3 regions of the Azospirillum thiophilum genome follow, and region 2 is predicted to be linked to each of the others. Evidence: predicted binding sites of a transcription regulator. Region 2 holds the regulator's gene; each other region holds the start of a gene.
The links. Region 2 encodes LexA, which represses DNA repair genes until DNA is damaged. Its sites were predicted from a motif close to ATGTTCTANTTTGGTTC; they were not measured.
Positions count from the first base shown of each region.

Region 1: a site for LexA is predicted at 2,092-2,108, ahead of AL072_RS04015 (PA0069 family radical SAM protein). Genes of this name have one in related genera too.
Region 3: a site for LexA is predicted at 2,001-2,017, ahead of AL072_RS05945 (Y-family DNA polymerase). Genes of this name have one in related genera too.

Region 1 covers NZ_CP012401.1:889,028-893,581, reverse strand. The annotation lists gene AL072_RS04025 (BaiN/RdsA family NAD(P)/FAD-dependent oxidoreductase) at 1-408, shown strand, start outside; gene ahcY (adenosylhomocysteinase) at 570-1,883, opposite strand; gene AL072_RS04015 (PA0069 family radical SAM protein) at 2,135-3,250, shown strand; gene AL072_RS04010 (helix-turn-helix domain-containing protein) at 3,334-3,987, opposite strand; gene AL072_RS34145 (hypothetical protein) at 4,174-4,374, shown strand; gene AL072_RS34140 (hypothetical protein) at 4,367-4,554, shown strand, end outside.
Region 2 covers NZ_CP012401.1:2,719,516-2,724,069, reverse strand. The annotation lists gene AL072_RS12610 (ComEC/Rec2 family competence protein) at 1-2,003, shown strand, start outside; gene lexA (transcriptional repressor LexA) at 2,081-2,797, opposite strand; gene uvrB (excinuclease ABC subunit UvrB) at 3,035-4,554, shown strand, end outside.
Region 3 covers NZ_CP012401.1:1,284,082-1,288,635, forward strand. The annotation lists gene AL072_RS05930 (TAXI family TRAP transporter solute-binding subunit) at 1-701, opposite strand, end outside; gene AL072_RS05935 (HupE/UreJ family protein) at 783-1,277, opposite strand; gene AL072_RS05940 (hypothetical protein) at 1,388-1,918, opposite strand; gene AL072_RS05945 (Y-family DNA polymerase) at 2,167-3,612, shown strand; gene AL072_RS05950 (acetyl-CoA carboxylase carboxyltransferase subunit alpha) at 3,750-4,554, opposite strand, start outside.

The DNA of each region.
Region 1 (4,554 bases), 1.2 Mb from region 2:
CTGTCCACCTTCCTGAAGAAGTCGCTGTCGCTGACCGGCCCGCGCGCCGCCCTGCTGCGCGAATTCGCCCCCGCCGCCGACCTGTCCGATCCGGTGGCGCTGGCCCGCCAGATCAAGGGGCTGGCGGTGGTGCTGACCGGCATCCGCCCGATCGACCGCGCCATCTCCTCTGCCGGCGGCGTCCGTTTGTCCGAGCTGGACGACCGGCTGATGCTGGCCCGCCGCCCCGGCCTGTTCCTGGCCGGCGAGATGCTGGACTGGGAAGCCCCCACCGGCGGCTATCTGCTGCAGGGCTGTTTCGCCATGGGCGTCGCGGCCGGCAAGGGGATGGCGGAGTGGCTGGGGCGGCTGGTTCCCTCTCCCGCCCCGGGAGAGGGAAGGGACCCAAGCGAAGCTTGGGAAGGGTGAGGGGTGATCCAAGGATTGATGATCCATGTCCGGAATGCCCCTCACCCTCCCCACTTCGTGGGTCCCCTCCCTCTCCCGGGGCGGGAGAGGGAAATATACGTGCCGCAAAGAAGAAGGGCCGTCCCACCGGGACGGCCCTTCTTTTCCAACCCTACGCCCGCTCAGTAGCGGTAGTGGTCCGGCTTGTAGGGGCCGGCGGCCGGCACGCTGATGTAGGCGGCCTGCTTTTCGGTCAGGGTGGTCAGCTTGGCGCCGATCTTGTCGAGATGCAGGCGGGCGACCTTCTCGTCCAGGTGCTTGGGCAGGACGTAGACCTTGTTCTCGTAGTTGGCGGCGTTGGTCCACAGCTCGATCTGGGCCAGCACCTGGTTGGTGAAGCTGGCGCTCATCACGAAGCTGGGGTGGCCGGTGGCGCAGCCCAGATTGACCAAGCGGCCCTGGGCCAGGACGATCAGGCGCTTGCCGTCGGGGAACACCACCTCGTCGACCTGCGGCTTGACCTCTTCCCAGACCAGATTGCGCAGGGCGTCGATCTGGATCTCGCTGTCGAAGTGGCCGATGTTGCAGACGATGGCGCGGTCCTTCATGGCGCGCATGTGGTCGATCGTGATGACGTCGACATTGCCGGTCGCCGTGACGAAGATGTCGCCCAGCGGCGCCGCCTCGTCCATGGTGATGACCTGATAGCCTTCCATCGCGGCCTGGAGCGCGTTGATCGGGTCGATCTCCGTCACCATGACGCGGGCGCCCTGCGAGCGCAGGCTGGCGGCCGAGCCCTTGCCGACGTCGCCATAGCCGGCGACAACGGCGACCTTGCCGGCGACCATGACGTCGGTGGCGCGCTTGATGCCGTCGACCAGCGATTCACGGCAGCCATAGAGGTTGTCGAACTTCGACTTGGTGACGCTGTCGTTCACGTTGATGGCCGGAACCTTCAGCGTGCCCTTCTTCATCATCTCATAGAGGCGGTGGACGCCGGTGGTGGTCTCCTCCGACAGGCCGCGGACGTCGTCCAGCATCTCCGGATACTTGTCGTGCATGATCTGGGTGACGTCGCCGCCATCGTCCAGGATCATGTTCGGGGTCCAGCCGGCATTGGGACCAGAGGCCGGGCCGCGCAGCGACTGCTCGATGCACCACCAGAACTCCTCCTCCGTCTCGCCCTTCCAGGCGAAGACCGGGATGCCGGCGGCGGCGATGGCGGCGGCGGCCTGGTCCTGGGTGGAGAAGATGTTGCAGGACGACCAGCGCACGGTCGCGCCGAGCGCGGTCAGCGTCTCGATCAGGACGGCGGTCTGGATGGTCATGTGCAGGCAGCCGACGATGCGGGCACCGGCCAGCGGCTTGGAGGCGCCGAACTCCGACCGCAGGGCCATCAGGCCCGGCATCTCGGTCTCGGCGATGGTGATCTCCTTACGGCCCCAGTTCGCGAGGCTGATGTCCTTGACCTTGTAGTCCGTGAATTCGGCGGCCATGAGGGGATGACTCCTGGAGGGCGGTGGTGGTTCTGGAAGCAGCGGTTCGGGAGCCGGTGATCAGGGTTTGCCGGATCCCCGGCCTTGCCGCTGCGATTGACCAAGGGTGTATCAGCGCTCCACCTCCCATGCAAGCATAAAGATATCTTTATGTATGTTCGGTATGTTTCGGCCCGGCTCGTTCCCCGGCCCGCCGACCGCAGGGCATTTGTTCGCTTTACGTTCTTTTTCGGCGCGGCTATTCTGCCGCCATGGACGACATGTGGGACGAAATACCGGACGAGATCCGCCGGCCGCCGGTCAAGGGGCGCGGCGCGGTCAGCAACGCCACCGGCCGCTTTGAGCGCGAGACCCGTGTCCTGACCGACGACGGCTGGACCGGCTACGAGGAGGGTGGCAACGGGGCGCTGTCCGATCCGGTGCGCACCATCGTCTCCCCGGCCTCGGCCCGCTCGATCATCGCCCGCAACGAGTCGCCCGACGTCGCCTTCGACCAGTCGGTCAACCCCTACCAGGGCTGCGAGCACGCCTGCATCTACTGCTTCGCCCGGCCGACCCATGCCTATCTCGGCCTGTCGCCGGGGCTGGATTTCGAGACGAAGCTGTTCGCCAAGCGCAACGCGGCGGAGCTGCTGGCCCGGGAGCTGCGGGCGAAATCCTATGTCTGCCGGCCGCTGGCGCTGGGCGCCAACACCGATCCCTACCAGCCGGTCGAGCGGACGGAGGGCATCACCCGGCGCGTGCTGGAGGTCTGCCGCGACTTCAACCAGCCGGTCGGCATCATCACCAAGTCGGCGCTGGTGCTGCGCGACCTCGACATCCTGGCGCCGATGGCCGCAAGCGGGCTGGCCTCGGTCTCGCTGTCGGTGACGACGCTCGACCGCGATCTTGCCCGGGTGATGGAGCCGCGGGCCAGCACCCCGCCGCGCCGGCTGGAGGCCATCCGCGCCCTGGCCGGGGCCGGCGTCCCGGTGTCGGTCCTGGCCAGCCCGATGATCCCGGCGCTCAACGACCATGAGCTGGACGCCATCCTGGAGGCGGCGGCCGGCGCCGGGGCGACCGCGGCCAGCTATATCCTGTTGCGGCTGCCGCTGGAGATCGCCGGGCTGTTCGAGGAATGGCTGCGCGTCCACGTCCCCGACCGCGCCGAGCGGGTGCTGAGCCTGATGCGGCAGAGCCGGGACGGTGCGCTCTACCGCTCCGGCTTCGGCACGCGGATGACGGGCAGCGGCCCGCATGCCGAGCTGCTGCGCCAGCGTTTCCGGCTGGCCTGCCGCAGGCTCGGGCTGGGCGAGCGGAGCTGGCGGCTCGACTGCACGCGCTTCCGGCCGCCGCCGGCACCGGGGGACCAGCTGTCGCTGCTGTGAGGGCGGGGCGGGGCGGGGGCGGGGGCGGTGGAACATGGTGGAACGGTCTTCCGGCCGCTGTTCCATGCTTCGGCCGCTTCGCCTTACCGGATGCGGGCAAAGGCGCCCGCGCCGCGGCGGCGGACCGGGCCGGGGGCGAGGTTGGGGAACGGGTCTTCCGGGGTGAGCGTCCAGGGATAGACGCCCTTCGGACCGTCCGCTTCCGGCCGATTGAGGATCGCGGCGACGAGGGCAGGGTCGGGTGGGGTGCGCTCGCGCAGCAGGCCGGGGCCGTCATCGTCGAGTTCGGGCACGATTATCGAGGGGGGCGGGACGGGTTCGGGCTGCCGGGCCTGTTGCTGGCTGAGGCCGGCGAACAGGCCGAGCCGCTCGGCCAGCCAGCGCACCGTCGCCGGATCGCCGGAGGACACCAGCCGCTCGATCTGCTCGGCGACCAGGGCGCGCAGCGAGGAGAGGCGCAGCTCGGCCTCGCGGTTCAGCGCCTCGCGCTCCCACCAGACGCGGACGCGGAAATCCTTCGAGCCGTAATAGGCCCGCCATAACGTGGTGCGGCTGCATCCCATGGCGCGGGCGACCTGGAGGAAGGAATTCCCGCGCGCCAGCATGCCGGCGGCCATGATCCACTGCTCCTCATGGAACTGCGAGCCGGGGACCAGCGAGCCGCCCACCGGTGCCGGCGGCTCCTCCGCCCAGCTGGGGAGGCGGTCGTCTTCGAGGGTACGGGTGTCGACGGGCATGGCGGGACTCCGCAGGTGAGAGGAACTGCGGGGGAGTTTATAGGACTATTTTCCGTGATTGGGGATTTTGTTCAAGGGCGGCCCGGTCTCTTGCCGGCCGGGGCGCGGTGAGGCTGGGTGGCGCTTTGCCCTGCCCTTGCGTTTTCAGGCGCCGGCAATCATATTTCGCAACTGGAGGGTTCTATCATGCCAGCTTTGTCGTCCCCCACTCCGGTCCAAGCCTATCGTGCCCATGCGGCCAAACGCTCGCATGAAGGCAAGGCCCGTGCCCGCCGCATCGTCAAGCTGGCAGCCGACGCCATTGCCCAGCGCGTCGGGTCCACCGATATAACCGATGTGAGCAGTGAAGAGTTGAAAGCTCGTTATCGGCAGCTTATGCGTGACTGAACAGACTGACAAATTGGTTCCTCTCACGCAGGGAGCGATAGAGAGGAAAGCGAAGAAAATTCATGAGGTCGATGGCTTTTACATCGACGTAAAGTTAACAGAAGGTCAGCTTGATGATCTGGCGAAAATAAAATCGCTGATCAAGATCGGCGGCGATCTGTCTCCATATTACCGGAAGAG
Region 2 (4,554 bases):
GGGCATCGCTCTATTTCGGGCTGATGCAGGAACCGCCCTGGTGGATCGGATTGGTAACGGCGGGTGGCGCTGGAATTCTGCTGCTGATCGTGCGTCGGCGGTTCGTGCCGGCGGCGGTGACGGTGGCCCTGTTGACGGCGGTGGGCGGGTTCCTGGTGGCGCAGGGTCATGCGGCGCGCGTCGCAGCGCCGGTACTGACCCGTGGCATAACGGCGGCGACCGTCACCGGTCGGGTGATGGCGGTGGAGCGGCGACCGGGTGCGGTGCGGCTGACCCTGCATGCACCGTCGATCAGCCGGCTGTCGCCCGAGCAGACGCCGGCCACCCTGCGAATCCGCCTGTCCGACCGTCACCCGCCGCCCGCTCCGGGATCGGTTGTGCGGCTGCGTGCAACCCTGTCGCCGCCGCAGGCGCCGGCCGAACCTGGGGCTTTCGACTTCCAGCGCCGCGCCTGGTTCATGGGACTGGGAGGAGTCGGCTTCGCGACCAGCGCGGTCGAAGCCATGGAAGCCCCGCCCGTCACCGGATGGAGCACCGTCGCCCTTGCCTTCGAACGGGCGCGCGGCGTCATCGCAGAGCGGGTCGCCGCCACCATCGGCGATCCGGTCGAGGCCAGCGTCACCACGGCCCTGCTGAACGGCGAAGAGTTCGGCATCCCCGAAGAGACATTGGAAGACTTCCGCAACAGCGGGCTGGCGCATCTGCTGTCGATCTCCGGCCTGCATGTGGGGATCGCTGCCGGCATCCTGTTCTATGTGGTGCGGGCCATGCTGGCGACGGTGCCCTACATCGCGCTGCGCTGGCCGATCAAGAAGATCGCGGCGCTGTTCGGCATCCTGTCGGCGCTGGCCTATACCATGCTGGTCGGTGCGCCGCTGCCGACGGTGCGGTCGGTGCTGATGACCGGGCTGGTGATGGGAGCGATCATGCTGGACCGCGACCCGCTGAGCATGCGGCTGGTCGCATTCGCCGGGCTGGTCACCATTGCCCTGGATCCGGAAGGGATGCTCGGACCCAGCTTCCAGATGTCCTTTGCGGCGGTGGTGGCGCTGATCGCCGCCTTTGAGCGCGGCAGCCTGCGGCTGGCGGCGATACGGCGCGATGCCGGATGGCTTGTGCGCAGCCTGCTCTATGTCGGCGGCATCCTGCTGACCAGCGTGGTCGCCACACTGGCGACCCTGCCGTTCTCGCTTTTCCATTTTCAGCAGATCGCCTTCTACGGCGTGCTGTCGAACCTGATCGCGATCCCCATCACGTCTTTCTGGGTGATGCCCTGGAGCCTGATCGCCTATGCGCTGATGCCCTTCGGGGCGGAGGCGCCGGCATTGATCGCCATGAACTGGGGCGACAGGGCAGTGATCTGGACGGCGGAGCTGTTCGGCCGGTTGCCCTGGGCCTCCCTGACCGTACCGGCGATGCCGGTGGAAGGGTTCGCTGTGTTGGTGGCGGGCGGGCTGTGGCTCTGCATCTGGACGCGGCGCTGGCGCTGGCTCGGGCTGGTGCCCATCCTGGCCGGCCTCGCCTCGCCGGCACTGGTGACGAGGCCGGATGTGCTGGTCGCCGGGGACGGGGCGGTGGTGGCTGTGCGCATGGCGGATGGACGTCTCAGCGCGTCGGGCAAGGGCGGCGGACGTATCGTCGAGACCTGGAGGGAGCGGGACGGCGACCGGACGGCGGCCGATCCCTGGCCGGCGGCGGGCGGATGGGCCGACGGCGCAGGAAGGTCGTCGATGGCGTGCGACGACTGGGGCTGCCTGTACCAGCTGCGAGGGAAGATCATCGCCCTACCGCGATTGGCGGATGCGCTGGACGAGGATTGCGGCGTCGCCGACGCAGTGGTAACGGCGGCGGTGGCGCGCGGATGCCGGGCCGGACTGGTGATCGACCGCTGGGCGCTGCGGCACGGAGGCGCGCACACGCTGACGGTCACGGGCGAGGGAATTCGGATCGAGACATCCAACGGTCGGCAGGGAGAGCGGCCCTGGTCAGGACCTGGACGGTGAGTCAGAGTCACTGGCCCCCCCCTTCGGCGGGGGAGGGGCCAGGGCGGCTTGATGACGAGCCGTCAGCACTTCCGCAGTCAGTACTTCCTTACCAGCCCGACCAGCTTGCCCTGCACGCGGACGCGGTCGGCACCGAAGATGCGGGTCTCATAGGCTGAGTTGGCCGGCTCCAGGGCGATGGTGTTGCCCTTGCGGCGCAGACGCTTGAGCGTCACCTCGCCCTCGTCGACCAGGGCCACCACGATGGCGCCGTTGTCCGCAGCGTCACAGCGTTGGATGATGACGGTGTCGTGGTCGAGGATGCCGGCCTCCACCATCGAATCGCCGGACACCTCGAGGGCGTAATGGTCGCCGGCGGTGAGCATCGAGACCGGGATGTCGACGAAGGCGCTGTTGTCGCGCAACGCCTCGATCGGCGTTCCGGCGGCGATGCGGCCGTAGAGCGGCAACTGCACCGTTTCCGGCGCGGCAGTCGGGGAGGGTGGAGCCACATCGCGACCGACGAAGGCGAAATCGCCCCTGATGACGTTGGGATGGAATTTCGGCTTGGACGCCGTACGGGACCGGGCGGTATCCAGCCCCTCGGGCAGCCGCAGAACCTCCAGCGCGCGGGCGCGGTGGGGCAGGCGGCGGATGAAACCGCGTTCCTCGAGGCCGGTGATAAGGCGGTGGATGCCCGACTTCGATTTCAGGCCCAGGGCGTCCTTCATCTCGTCGAACGACGGCGAAACGCCGCCCTGGCCGAGCCGCTCGTGGATGAACAGCAGCAATTCGTGCTGCTTGCGCGTGAGCATGGATGCCTCCCGGCGGTCGCCAGACTGAAGATGGAACAAATACAAAACGTTGCTCCATGTTCTAGTTTGGTTCCCGCTGCGCGTCAAGCCCCTGTCATCTTCGCGGCGACGGGAAATGGAACATTTCGCCACTCGTCTCAGCAATTGGATGCGGTCAAGGTCTCGACAGACGGCAGGGCGGCGGCCATATAATCGGTTCCTGTTCCGTACCCCTTTCCCGATCCGGATCGCCGCCCCATGGCAAGCCCAGTCCTCTCCGCCATTCCCGCCAAGCCGCTTGCGAAGCTGGAAGCCGGGAAGCAATTCGTCCTCTCGTCGGAGTTCAAGCCGTCGGGCGACCAGCCGAACGCGATCGAGGAGCTGACCGCCGGCCTGCGCCAGGGTGAGCGCGACCAGGTCCTGCTGGGCGTCACCGGGTCGGGCAAGACCTTCACCATGGCGCACGTCATCCAGCTGCTGCAGCGCCCGACGCTGGTCCTGGCGCCGAACAAGACGCTGGCGGCGCAGCTCTATGGCGAGATGAAATCCTTCTTTCCGAACAACGCGGTGGAGTATTTCGTCTCCTACTACGACTATTACCAGCCGGAAGCCTACGTCGCGCGGACCGACACCTACATCGAGAAGGAATCCTCGATCAACGAGCAGATCGACCGCATGCGCCACGCGGCGACGCGGTCGCTGCTGGAGCGCGACGACGTCATCATCGTCGCCTCGGTGTCCTGCATCTACGGCATCGGCTCGGTCGAGACCTATTCCGAAATGACCGTCGACCTGCGCAAGGGCGAGATCATTTCCCAGCCGGAACTGTTGCGCAAGCTGACCGAGCTGCAATACAAGCGCAACGACGCCGCCTTCGGCCGCGGCCTGTTCCGCGTGCGCGGCGATACGGTGGAACTGTTTCCCGCCCACATGGAAGACCGGGCGTGGCGCATCTCGCTGTTCGGCGACGAGATCGAGGCGATCCACGAGGTCGATCCGCTGACCGGCGAGAAGCTGGCGGCGCTGGAGGCGGTGCGCGTCTACCCCAACAGCCACCACGTCATCCCCAAGCCGACGCTCCATCAGGCGATCGGTCAGATCAAGAAGGATCTCAAGGTTCGGCTGGAGGAGTTCGCCGCCGAGGGCAAGCTGCTGGAGGCCCAGCGGCTGGAGCAGCGAGTCACCTTCGATATCGAGATGATGGCGGCGACCGGCGCCTGTGCCGGGATCGAGAACTACTCGCGCTATCTGACCGGACGCGCACCCGGCGAGCCGCCGCCGACGCTGTTCGAGTATCTGCCGAAGGATGCCCTGCTGATCGTCGACGAGAGCCACGTCATGGTGCCGCAGATCGGCGGCATGTACCGCGGCGATCTGGCGCGCAAGACCATCCTGTCCGATTACGGGTTCCGTCTGCCGAGCTGCAAGGACAACCGCCCGCTGAAATTCGAGGAATGGGAGGGGATGCGGCCGCAGACCGTCTTCGTCTCCGCCACCCCCGGCCCGTGGGAGATGGAGCGCACCGGCGGCGTCTTCACCGAGCAGCTGGTCCGCCCGACCGGCCTGATCGACCCACCGGTGATCATCCGCCCGACCGAGACCCAGGTCGACGACCTGATCGGCGAGTGCAAGGAGGTGGTCGCCAAGGGCTATCGCATCCTGGTCACCACCCTGACCAAGAAGATGGCCGAGGCGCTGACCGAATACATGCACGAGGCCGGCCTGCGCGTCCGCTACATCCACTCCGACGTGGAGACGCTGGAGCGCATCGAGATCAT
Region 3 (4,554 bases), 1.4 Mb from region 2:
CGGTCGGCCGCCGTGCCCGGCTTCAGGTAGAGGGGGGTGATCGTCGTTTCCGACAGGCCGTAGGCATCCAGGATCAGCCGCGCTTCGACCAGCGTGCCGGATCCTTCCTCGCCTATCGAGATGCTGCGGCCCTTCAGGTCGGCCATGCGGTCGATGAAGCCGTCGGAACGGACGACGACCTGGATCGCCTCCGCATAGAGCATGCCGAGCGAGCGCAGTTCGGCGAAGGGGCGCTTGCCGGTGAAGGTGCCGGTGCCGCTGTAGGCCCAATAGGCGACGTCGGCCTGGGCGAAGCCGGCCTCCACCGTGCCGGCGCGCAGCATCTCGACATTGTCGACCGAGCCGTTGCTGGCCTGTGCCACCACGATCAGGCCGGGGATGCCGCAACTCCCCCCCTTGTCGCAGGGGCGGGAGCCCGGCGGATTGGAGATGGCGTTGGCGATCAGCCCGCCGATCGGGAAATAGGTGCCGGCGGTGGTTCCGGTGCCGATGCGGAAATAGCGGAGCTCCTGTGCCGCGGCCGAACCGTCTCCGGCGGGCAGCAGCCCGCCGGAGAGCGTCAGCAGGGGCGACAGCGCCAGCCCGCCCAACAGGCGGCGGCGGCCCAGGGAACAGGTCGGGGGGTGCGCATCGGGATGCGCCGTCGGTCCCGGTGGGGGCTCCGGCGGGGTGGGGCAGGCTTTGGCGGCTGCGCGGGGCACCGGGTCGTCCCGTTCGTCTGGGGTGGGAAGGGCGTCCCTTCAAGATTTCCGCGCAACGCCGTCATTTCAAGGCGCAACCGGTCAAATCACGCCGACGAGGTCGAGAACGCCGGCGACTGCTACCGCACCGCCACACACACGGACCCCCCGCTCCGACTCGGCCTGCGCCACCGCGACCGACAGGCCGAGCCCGCCGCAGGCCACCAGCATCAACCCGGCGGCGAAGCCGGCCCAATAGAGCGGCGGCCCCTGGTGGGCGTGGCCGTGGAACACCGCGGCGACCGCCCCCAGCAGGACCGCCAGCGCGGCCGGTGCCCGCACCCCCAGCGCCACCAGCGATCCGACCACGATCAGCGAGGCAGCCAGCCCCGGCCCGGCATAGGGCAGCCGCAAGCCCATCTGTGCGGCGATGCCCGACGCCAGCGCGGCGGTCACGGCGGCGGCCGGCACCTGCCAGACCGCGGTTCCGCCGGTCTGCCCCGCCCACATCCCGATGCCGAGGATGCCCAGCAGATGCTGAATCACCCAAACCGGCGTGGTCAGCCCGTTCCCGAAGGCCCCCGTCACCGTTGTCATGTGCCCGCCGCCTCCAGTCTCCGTCCGTCCGGGAGCCGGTATGGCGGCAGAGGAGGCTTGGGGTCAAGCGGCGGAGACGGCTCAGCGTAGATGGCCCAGCGGAGGAGTCGCTAACGCGCCAGCGGATCGCCCCATTGGCGCAGGTCGTTCTCGCGCTTCATCAGGTCGCGCTGGCCCAGCGGATCGAGCCGGCCCATGGCGTCGTCGGTGCGCATGCGGTCCACCTCCGGCCGGATCAGATCGCGCTTGAAGGCGTCGGTGGCGCCCTGGGTCGAGGGCGGAGGGGGCACCGGCACCGGGCGCGGCGGCCGGGGCAGGGCCGCCGGGTCGGGCGGGGGCGACGAACTGCCGCGCCGGCGCTTGGGTGGCGTCTGGTCGGCGTCTCCCGAGTCGCGGCGCATCTGCGGCTCGTCGGGCTGCCGTGCCTTGGCTGGGGTGCTCTGCGACTCTTCCGCCTGGATTTGGCTCCAGGTCCGCCGCTCCCCGCCGCCGGGAATGACCGTCTGGTTGTACACCGGCGGGAAGGCCTGGGCGCGGCCGGGGGTGTCGTCGCGCACGTCCGATGGCGCGCAGGCGCCGGCTGCCAGCAGAAAAGCCAGCGGCGCCAGACGGCGGGCGAGGGGCGGGAGATGTGGGTTCATCGACCGAATGTCGGCACCGCAAGCCGTTTCGGCAAGATGCCCCCAAAGGAGGGGCTCCCCTTGCAGCCAAGTCGACGCTAGACTGTTCATTGTTTGTTCCTATCCATTGGTCCGATATGGCATCCCCCGCCCAGCTTCCGCGCGCCTCTCTTTCCCCACTCCGCGGAATCGGCGGGGGTGCGGGGGAGGCTCGCCGCATCCTTGCCCTGTGGCTGCCGCGGCTTCCCACCGATGGCCGGGAGCGGGGAATGCCGGCGGAGCAGCGGGCGCGGCCGTTTGCCCTGCTGCGGATCGAGCGGCAGCGGCGGGTGGTGGTCGCGGTCAACCGCGCGGCGGCGGCGATGGGCATCAGCCCCGGCCACAGCTTGGCCGATGCCCGCGCGCTCGAACCCGGGCTGGAGGTGGCAGAGGCGACGCCGGACACCGATTCGGCGCTGCTCGGCCGGATCGCCGACTGGGCACGGCGCTACAGCCCCTGCACCGCGGTCGACGAGCCGGACGGGGTGGTGATCGACATCACCGGTTGCGCCCATCTGTTCGGAGGAGAAGGGGCATTGGCGGCCGACCTGACCGGCCGGTTGCGGGCCGCCGGCTTCGCCGCCCGCGCGGCCATTGCCGCCACCCCGACGGCTGCCTGGGGGATCGTCCGCTTCGCCGATGCCGAGGAGCGGCGGCGGGAGCGGCTGGACGGCCTGCCGCTTGCCGCCCTGCGCCTGCAGGCGGAGACGGTGGAGGCGCTGCATGCGCTCGGCCTGCGCCGGATCGGCGACCTGCACGCCATGCCGCGCGCCGGGCTGGCCGCGCGGTTCGGAGAAAAGTTGCTGCAACGCTACGATCAGGCCTTCGGCCGGCTGGACGAGCCGATCTCGCCGCGCCGGCCGGTGCCGGCATTCCGCGAGCGCCTGTCCTTCGCCGAGCCGATCGCCACACCCGAATCGATTGCCGGCGCGCTCCGCCATCTGCTGCGGCGGCTTTGCGCCGGGCTGGAGGCGGCCGGGCAGGGGGCACGGCGGCTGCGGCTGGATGCCCATTGCATCGACCAGCGGGTGGACGACGAGCCGCAGGGGCTGACGCTCGGCACCAGTCGGCCGGCCCGCGATCCGGCGGTGCTGGCCCGGCTGTTCGCCCCCCTGCTGGAGCGGATCGAGCCCGGCCCGGGGCTGGAGACGCTGACCTTGGCCGCGACCGAGACGGAGCCGCTCGGCGCGATCCAGATCGGCATGGATGGCGAGGGGGCGGATGGCGGGCTGGTCGAACTGGTGGACCGCCTGGTGCTGCGGCTGGGGGATCGGGCGGTGCTGCGGTTGGTGCCGCGGGAAAGCTGGCTGCCGGAACGCTGCGTCGCGCCCCTGCCGCCGGGGCAGCCGGTGCCGGCGCCGAAGCCCTGGCCGGCCGGCCGGCCGCGCCCGCTGCGCCTGCTGACACCGCCCGAGCCGGTCGAGGCCATCGCCCCGCTGCCCGACGACCCGCCGTTGCAGTTCCTGTGGCGCGGCGTGCGCCATCGTGTCCGCCGGGCCGATGGGCCGGAGCGGATCGAATGCGAATGGTGGCGCCCGGAAGGGTCGCTGGGGCTCGCCGTCCGCGATTATTATCGCGTGGAGGATGGCGACGGCCGCCGCTTCTGGCTGTTCCGCGCCGGGCTGTACCGGCCGGGGGAAAACCCGCGCTGGTTCCTGCACGGGTTCTTGGGGTGAGGGGCTTTTTACCCCCTCCCTAACCCTCCCCCGCGTTCCGCGGGAGAGGGGACTGCCGCTGTACGTCCTGCAAAGCTCCTGCCTCCTCCATCGCCGAGGGCGGGGGAGGGATGGGAGGGGGTACACGGGCTAAGAACTTACCCCAGCCCCTTCTGCCCCATCTCCAGGAACTTCTCGCGGCGCTTGGTGCGCAGCGCCGGGCCGTCGAGCCCGTCCAGTTCGCCCAGCGACTCCTCGATGCAGTCGCCCAGCTTCCTGATCGTCTCGGCCGGGTCGCGGTGGGCGCCGCCGATGGGCTCGCTCACCACATGGTCGATGACGCCCAGTTCCTTCAGGTCCTGGCTGATCAGGCGCAGCGCGATGGCCGCCTCGCCCGCCATGTCGGAGCTGCGCCACAGGATCGACGCGCAGCCTTCCGGCGAGATCACCGAATAGATGGCGTGTTCCAGCATCAGGACGCGGTCGGCGGTGGCGATGGCGATGGCGCCGCCCGAGCCGCCCTCGCCGATGACCGAGGCGATCATCGGCACGGACAGCCGCAGGCAGCGCTCGATGCTCTTGGCGATGGCCTCGGCCTGGCCGCGCTCCTCCGCCTGGACGCCGGGGAAGGCGCCGGCGGTATCGACCAGCGAGACGACCGGCAGCTTGAAGCGGTCGGCCAGATCCATGAGGCGCTGGGCCTTGCGGTAGCCTTCGGGCTTCGCCATGCCGAAATTGTGGCGGACGCGCGTCTCGGTGTCGTTGCCCTTTTCCTGGCCGATCACCACGACCGAGCGGCCGCGGAAGCGCCCCAGCCCGCCGATGACCGCACGGTCCTCGGCGTAATGGCGGTCGCCGGCCAGCGGCGTGAAGTCCTCGATCAGGCCATGCACATAGTCCAGGCAGTGCGGACGATTGGGGTGGCGGGCCACCTGAACCTTCTGCGCGGGCGTGAGCTTGGCG